Geminicoccus roseus DSM 18922: one gene and its partner. The protein of the gene in region 2 binds, or shares a complex with, the protein of the main gene of each other region. Links are inferred from orthologs where the notes say so. Each region holds a gene or a part of one and is shown on either strand. Other genes may lie near its edges.

What was found.
Region 1: the proteins of GEMRO_RS0102500 (region 2) and hfq are in contact, whole or in part, in a crystal structure (PDB 3VU3), measured with the Escherichia coli proteins. The link is inferred for Geminicoccus roseus DSM 18922 from one-to-one orthologs.

Annotation. Positions count from the first base shown.
Region 1 is NZ_KE386572.1:2,744,180-2,747,490, reverse strand. What follows is about bases 237-3,234. They hold hfq (RNA chaperone Hfq), read right to left. Parts: upstream 1,896-3,234; coding sequence 1,578-1,895; downstream 237-1,577. Other genes in these bases: trkA (Trk system potassium transporter TrkA), read right to left, coding at 3,042-3,234; GEMRO_RS0113830 (D-amino-acid transaminase), read right to left, coding at 2,134-3,003; hflX (GTPase HflX), read right to left, coding at 254-1,600; mazG (nucleoside triphosphate pyrophosphohydrolase), read left to right, coding at 237-257. Outside these bases: more of mazG, read left to right, coding at 1-236; more of trkA, read right to left, coding at 3,235-3,311. UniProt on the Escherichia coli protein: RNA chaperone that binds small regulatory RNA (sRNAs) and mRNAs to facilitate mRNA translational regulation in response to envelope stress, environmental stress and changes in metabolite concentrations.
Region 2 is NZ_KE386572.1:245,660-248,888, reverse strand. The notes cover bases 296-3,211. They hold GEMRO_RS0102500 (catalase), read right to left. Parts: upstream 2,847-3,211; coding sequence 744-2,846; downstream 296-743. Other genes in these bases: GEMRO_RS32260 (AI-2E family transporter), read right to left, coding at 2,926-3,211; GEMRO_RS32265 (hypothetical protein), read left to right, coding at 296-715. Also shown: more of GEMRO_RS32265, read left to right, coding at 1-295; more of GEMRO_RS32260, read right to left, coding at 3,212-3,229.

The DNA of each region.
Region 1 (3,311 bases), 2.5 Mb from region 2 along the record:
AGGTCGAGGAAGCGGCCGATCCCGCCCATCAGGCCGAGGAAATCGGCGACCTCCTGTTCGCGGTGGCCAACCTCGCCCGACACCTCAAGGTCGATCCCGAGGAGGCGCTGCGCGGCACCAACGCCAAGTTCGAGCGCCGCTTCCGCGCAGTGGAGGCGGCCGCCCGGGCAGCCGGCCGCGACCCGGCCGACTGCACGCTGGACGAGCTGGATGCCTGGTGGGACGAGGCCAAGCTCGCCGAGCGCGCAAAGGCCTAGCCCGGCGGGGCCAGCCGGGCTTCCAGGCGCCGCTTGACGTCGTCGGCCAGCAGCACGGACAGATGGGTGCCGTCCTCGGCTTCCGCCTTGGCCAGCACCTCGCCATTGCGGAACAGCCAGGCCAGGGTCTCGCCGTCCTCGTGCGGGACCACGACCTCGGTCGGGACGGCGCTCTCGGCGAGCTTCGCCTCGATCGCCTGCAGCAGCCGGTCCTGCCCCTCGCCGGTCCAGGCGGAGACCGCCACGGTGTCAGGGGAGCGGGCAAGTTCCGGCTCCAGCGTCGCCCGCCGCTCGGCATCGAACAGGTCGATCTTGTTCCACACCTCGATCATCCGCCGGCCCCGGTCCATCTCGTCGATGCCGAGTTCGTCCAGCACCTTGCGGACGTCCGCGTCCTGCGCTCGGGTGTCCTCGTGGGCCACGTCGCGGACATGCAGGACCACGTCGGCCGAGAGCACCTCCTCCAGGGTCGCGCGGAACGCGGCGACCAGCGAGGTCGGCAGTTCGGAGATGAAGCCCACCGTGTCCGACAGGATCACCTTGCGGCCATGCGGGAGGCGGATCAGGCGCATGGTCGGATCGAGCGTGGCGAACAGGAGGTCCTTCGCGAAGACCTCGGACCCGGTCAGGCTGTTGAACAGGGTCGACTTGCCGGCATTGGTGTATCCCACCAGCGCCACCACCGGATAAGGCACCCGCTCGCGCGCCCTGCGGTGCAGGCTGCGGGTGCGCTTGACATCGGCCAGCTCGCGCTCGAGCTTGACGATCTTGTCCGCGATGATCCGCCGGTCCAGTTCCAGCTGGCTTTCACCCGGACCGCCCAGAAAGCCGGCGCCGCCACGCTGCCGCTCCAGATGGGTCCAGGAGCGCACCAGCCGCGATTTCTGGTAGTTCAGCGCCGCCAGGTCGACCTGCAGCACACCCTCGCGGGTGCGGGCGCGTTCCCCGAAGATCTCCAGGATCAGGCCGGTGCGGTCGATGACCTTGCACTTCCACTTGCGCTCGAGATTGCGCTGCTGGCCGGGCGAAAGGGCGCCATCGACCACCACGAGGTCGATCTCGTCCTCCTTCACCCGGGCCGCGATCTCGGCCACCTTGCCCTCCCCCATCAGGGTCGCTGGCGTCAGCTGCCGGAGCGGGGCCAGCTCACGGTCGACCACGTCGAGCGAGATCGCCTGCGCCAGTCCTGCCGCCTCGTCGAGACGTGCGGCAGGCGAGCGCAGCCGCTCCCGGTCGGTAAGAAGATAGGGATGGATCACTAGGCAGCGACCGCTGCCTTCTGCCGTTTCGTTACCTATGACTCGATCGTCCCGTTGGGGCTCATTCTTCCCGCGTGTCCTCATCCCGGCCCCGGTCGCCATAGGAGCCACGCTCGGCTCCCGGCCCCTGCCCGGGCACCGAGCCCGGAGGTGCGTCATAGAGACGGACCGCCGACGAAGGCATCACGGTGGACACTGCATGCTTGTAGACCAGCTGCACGTGACCGTCACGTCGGAGCAGCAGGCAGAAATTGTCGAAGGAGCCAATCACACCCTGGAGCTTGACACCGTTGATCAAGAATACCGTAACAGGAATCTTGTTCTTGCGGACGTGGTTCAGGAATACGTCCTGGAGATTCTGCTGCTTCTCGGCTGCCATCCGAGTACCTTTCGGTGAATTTGAAGGTACCGCGCTGGCAGGGCGACATGCGCCTCTGCTTCGCACGGCCGGGTACGGTCCGCATTCTATTGCGCGATCCGACCACATTTTTTCCTTCGGAACTCAGGACATAGCTATCGGGCCAAAGGTCGGCAAGCGCCATTGGTGCAAGATGGATGATTATATCCGCAAGCGTTATGTTTGCCGATTGTGACCAGAAGGTCCGTGCCGGCTGCAGTCATCTATGGGCGGGAAGACCGCAGCGTTCGGCATAGCAGGCCATCAGCCGGCGGGTTGTCTCGCCGGGCATGCCGTTGGCCACCGGGCGGCCGTCGATGCGGGTCACCGGCAGCACGAGCGACGTCGCGCTGGTGAGGAACGCCTCGCGGGCTTTGGCCAACTCACCCAAGGTGAACGCACGCTCCTCGACCGCGATGCCCTCCGCCCTGGCCAGTTCCAGCACCACCGAGCGGGTGACCCCGCCCAGGATCGCCGGTGTCGCCGGATGGGTGCGCAGCACCCCGGCCGCATCGACGATCCACGCATTGGTGCTGGAGCCTTCGGTCACCACCGCCTCGGTGCCCTCGCCGCTCACCAGCCAGGCTTCCCGCGCTCCGGCCTGCTGGGCCTCCTGCTTGGCCAGGACGTTGGGCAGAAGGCCGGTCGACTTGATGTCGCAGCGGCCCCAGCGCTGGTCCGGCGCCGTCACCACGCCGGCCCCCTGCTCCCGCTCCAGCTGGCTGGGCAGGCTCAGGCGGCGCACGGTGACCACCAGGGTCGGCCGGGTGCTCGCGGGAAAGGGATGGTTGCGCGGCGCCGCCCCACGGCTGACCTGGATGTAGATCAGGGCATCCTTCAGGGCGTTGCGCGCCAGGGTCTCCTGGACGATCCGCAGGAGCGCCGCCTCCGAGCAGGGCTGGGCGATCTGCAGTTCCCCCAGTGAGCGGCGCAGCCGCGCCAGGTGGCGGTCCGCGTCGATCAGCCGGCCGTTGATCCGCTTGAGGACCTCGTAGATCGAATCGGCGAACTGGAAGCCGCGGTCCTCGATGGAGACGGAGGCCGCGGTGATCGGCAGGTAGCGACCGTCGACATAGGCGATCCGGGCCATGGGGCAGCTTTCCGAAGGAACGTCACGAAGGATGAGGATCAGAGATAGTCGAAACGGACCGCCACCGCCTGTTCCAGGCTCTTGATCTGGTCGCCCCGGGCGATCGCGATCAGCCGGTCCCGGGCCCGCAGCACCGTGTCCGGGCGGGGCACGATGTACTGCCCCTCGCGCAGCACCGCGCCGATGATCACGCCGTGCGGCAGGCGGCCCTTCTCCAGCGGCTTGCCGACCAGCGGGCTGTTCTCCGGGAGGTCGGCCTCGATCGCCTCGGCGGCGCCATCCTTGATGCTGAAGCCGGCCAGGATCCG
Region 2 (3,229 bases):
GCTGCGCCATGGGCTTTGCGCCCGCGAGATCCGGGTGCTGGCCGGCGAGGATGCCGAGGCCTATGAGCGCCTGCGCCTGGCGATGCTGGACCGCTGCGCCGGCGACGACGATCCCTTGCGCATCTGCCTGACTGAATTGCTGGTCGACAATGTCTGGCGGCAGTTCCGTTTGTCCCGCCAGGAGACCGAGCAGCACGCCAGGCTCGACGCCGAAGCCGACCACCTGGCCGGCGAGGGCGGACCGGCGCCGGACGGCCAGCAGCGCCTGGTGCATCTGGCCCGCTACCGCGCCCAGCACCTGCGCGAGTTCAAGGAGTTGATGGCGAACCTGGACGGCCGCCGCCCGCCGGTCCCCCAGGCGAGCGAACCCGGCGCCGATCCGTGGCGAAACGAACCCGGGACGGATGGCGACGACGACCCCGAGGACGAGGCCTGGGACGAGGACGGCCAGGCCGGGGACGGTTGGGAGGGCGACCAGCCGGAAGCCCGCCCGGCGGCAGCGGCCGGACGACCAAACGAACCCGGCAACCGCCGGCACCCCCAGCCGGCCACCCCGGCGGCTCTGTCCCCGGCCACCCTGTCTGCCGCCGAGCGCAGCGCCCGGGACCGGCAATATTGGGAAGACTATCTGGACGCCAAGCTTGCCGCCTTCGCCCGCTGGGAGCGCCCGAAAGGCCTGCCGGCCCCGCAGGTGCCAGGCCCGAAGGCCGGCTGAGCCGGCCCCGGCCTCCAGGCGCCTTGGCTCAGGGGATCAGGCGCACCTTTGGCTCGCGCGCCCAGATCCGCTGGTTCTTGGCCGCCGCCACGAACCGGTCGGCACCGCCGTTCGGGCCGATCTGCACCACCCCGTCGTCGCGCATGGCGGGCTTGATCCCGGCTGCCTCCAGAAGCGGCTCGGCCGGCTGGGAGAAGCCGATCACCTTCAGGTGCTGCCAGGCGTCGTGGGTGAACGCCACCGCGGCCTGTTCCAGCAGCAGATCGGCGATCCCCTGCTCGGCAGCCAGGATCACCACCGCGTCGAACAGGACCGACGGCCCGCCGGCCAGCTGGAAGTCGGCCATGATCCTGCTGCCGTCGGCGGCCTTGGCCCCGCCGACCTTGGGCGCGATCAGCTTGAGCTTGGCGCCCTCGGCGGTGACCGCCTGCTTCACCTGGTCGACCAGAGCGGCATCGACGCCGTCGGTGATCAGGCAGCCGACCATGCGGCCCTGGATGGTTTTGGGCGCCTTCTGGATGATGCTGAGCGCCGGGGAGGGCGGCAGGTCGTGGCGCGGCTGGGCGGCCGCCGGCGGGGCGTCCGGCAGGGTCTCCAGGCCCAGGCCGTTCGCGACCCGCCTGGCCAGCGTCTCGTCGACATGGCGCAGGTGCCCCACGATCCGCTCGCGGATATAGGGGGTCTCGACCTTGCTGAGCTCGAAGCTCAGCGCCAGGACCATGTGGTTCTGTTCGGTCTCGGTCTGGCTGCGGAAGAACTGGCCGGCCTGGGAATAATGGTCGGCAAAGGATTCGGCGCGCAGCCGCACCGCCTGGCCGTCGTTCTGCCGGGGGAAGGTGGTGAAGCCCCGCTCGGGGCATTCCCGCGGGGTATCGCCGCCGCCCAGCGAGTTCGGCTCGTAGGCGACCCGGCCCTTCGGCACGCTCATCTGCATGTGCCCGTCGCGCTGGAAGTTGCGCATCGGGCAGACCGGCCGGTTGATCGGAATCTGGTGGAAGTTAGGCCCGCCCAGGCGCTTGAGCTGGGTGTCCAGGTAGGAGAACAGCCGGCCCTGCAGCAGCGGGTCGTCGGAGAAGTCGATGCCGGGCACGATGTTGGCAGGACAATAGGCGACCTGCTCGGTCTCGGCGAAGAAATTGTCCGGGTTGCGGTCCAGGACCATCTTCCCGATCATCTTGAGCGGCACGACCTCCTCGGGGATGATCTTGGTGGAATCCAGGACGTCGAACTCGAACGCGTCGGCGGTGGCCTGGTCGAACAGCTGGACGCCCAGCTCCCATTCGGGAAAGTCGCCGCTCTCGATCGCGTCCCACAGGTCGCGGCGGTGATAGTCCGGGTCGGCGCCGCTGATCTTGAGCGCCTCGTCCCACACCACCGACTGCATGCCGAGCTTGGGCCGCCAGTGGAACTTCACGAAGGTCGCCTGGCCTTCGGCGTTCACGAAGCGGAAGGTGTGGATGCCGAAGCCCTCGATCATCCGGAGCGAGCGCGGGATCGCCCGGTCGGACATCGCCCACATGATCATGTGGATGCTTTCCGGCATCAGCGAGACGAAGTCCCAGAACGTGTCGTGGGCCGAGGCCGCCTGCGGGAAGCCCCGGTCCGGCTCCATCTTCACCGAGTGGATCAGGTCCGGGAACTTGATGGCGTCCTGGATGAAGAACACCGGGATGTTGTTGCCGACGAGGTCCCAGTTGCCTTCCTGGGTATAGAACTTCACCGCGAAGCCGCGCACGTCGCGCGGCAGGTCGACCGAGCCAGCCCCGCCGGCCACGGTGGAGAAGCGGGCGAACACCCGGGTCTTCTCGCCCGCGCGCTGCAGAAAGTCGGCATGGGTGTACTCGGCCAGGCTCTCGTACAGCTCGAAATAGCCGTGCGCGCCACTGCCGCGGGCATGCACGATCCGCTCGGGAATGCGCTCGTGGTCGAAATGCATGATCTTCTCGCGGAGCACGAAGTCCTCGAGAAGGGTCGGCCCGCGCACCCCGTTGCGCAGCGAGTTCTGGTTGTCGCTGATCGGGATGCCCTGGTTGGTGGTGAGCCTCGGGTGGCCGCCGCCCGCCCGCTCGTGCAGCTCGCCGCCATGGCCGCGCAGGTCGGGGTCCTGCAGGCTGGATCGATCGTCGTGCATAAGTTCGCTCCGGACGGGCAGCAGATGGGGAAGTGTACCCCAGCCAACCGGTCCTGGCAGCCGAAGTTCCTGCTGAGGCTCAGGGCCGGCGCGGGTTGGAGAGCAGGGTGGCGATCCAGCGCGTGGCCGGGAAATGCTCGCACACGATCACGAGGGTGGTGGTGACCGGGATCGCGATCAGCGCCCCGGCGATGCCCCAGACCCAGCTCCAGAACGCCAGCATCACCACGATCGCGATCGGCGAGAGCGACAGGCTGTGGCCCTGCAGCATGGGGTAGACGAAGTTGCTCACCGCCAGCTGGATCAGCAGGAAGCCGGCGAACACCACCGCCGGCATGGTCCAGCCGTCGTACTGGATGATCGCGTAGAGCGTGGGCGGGACG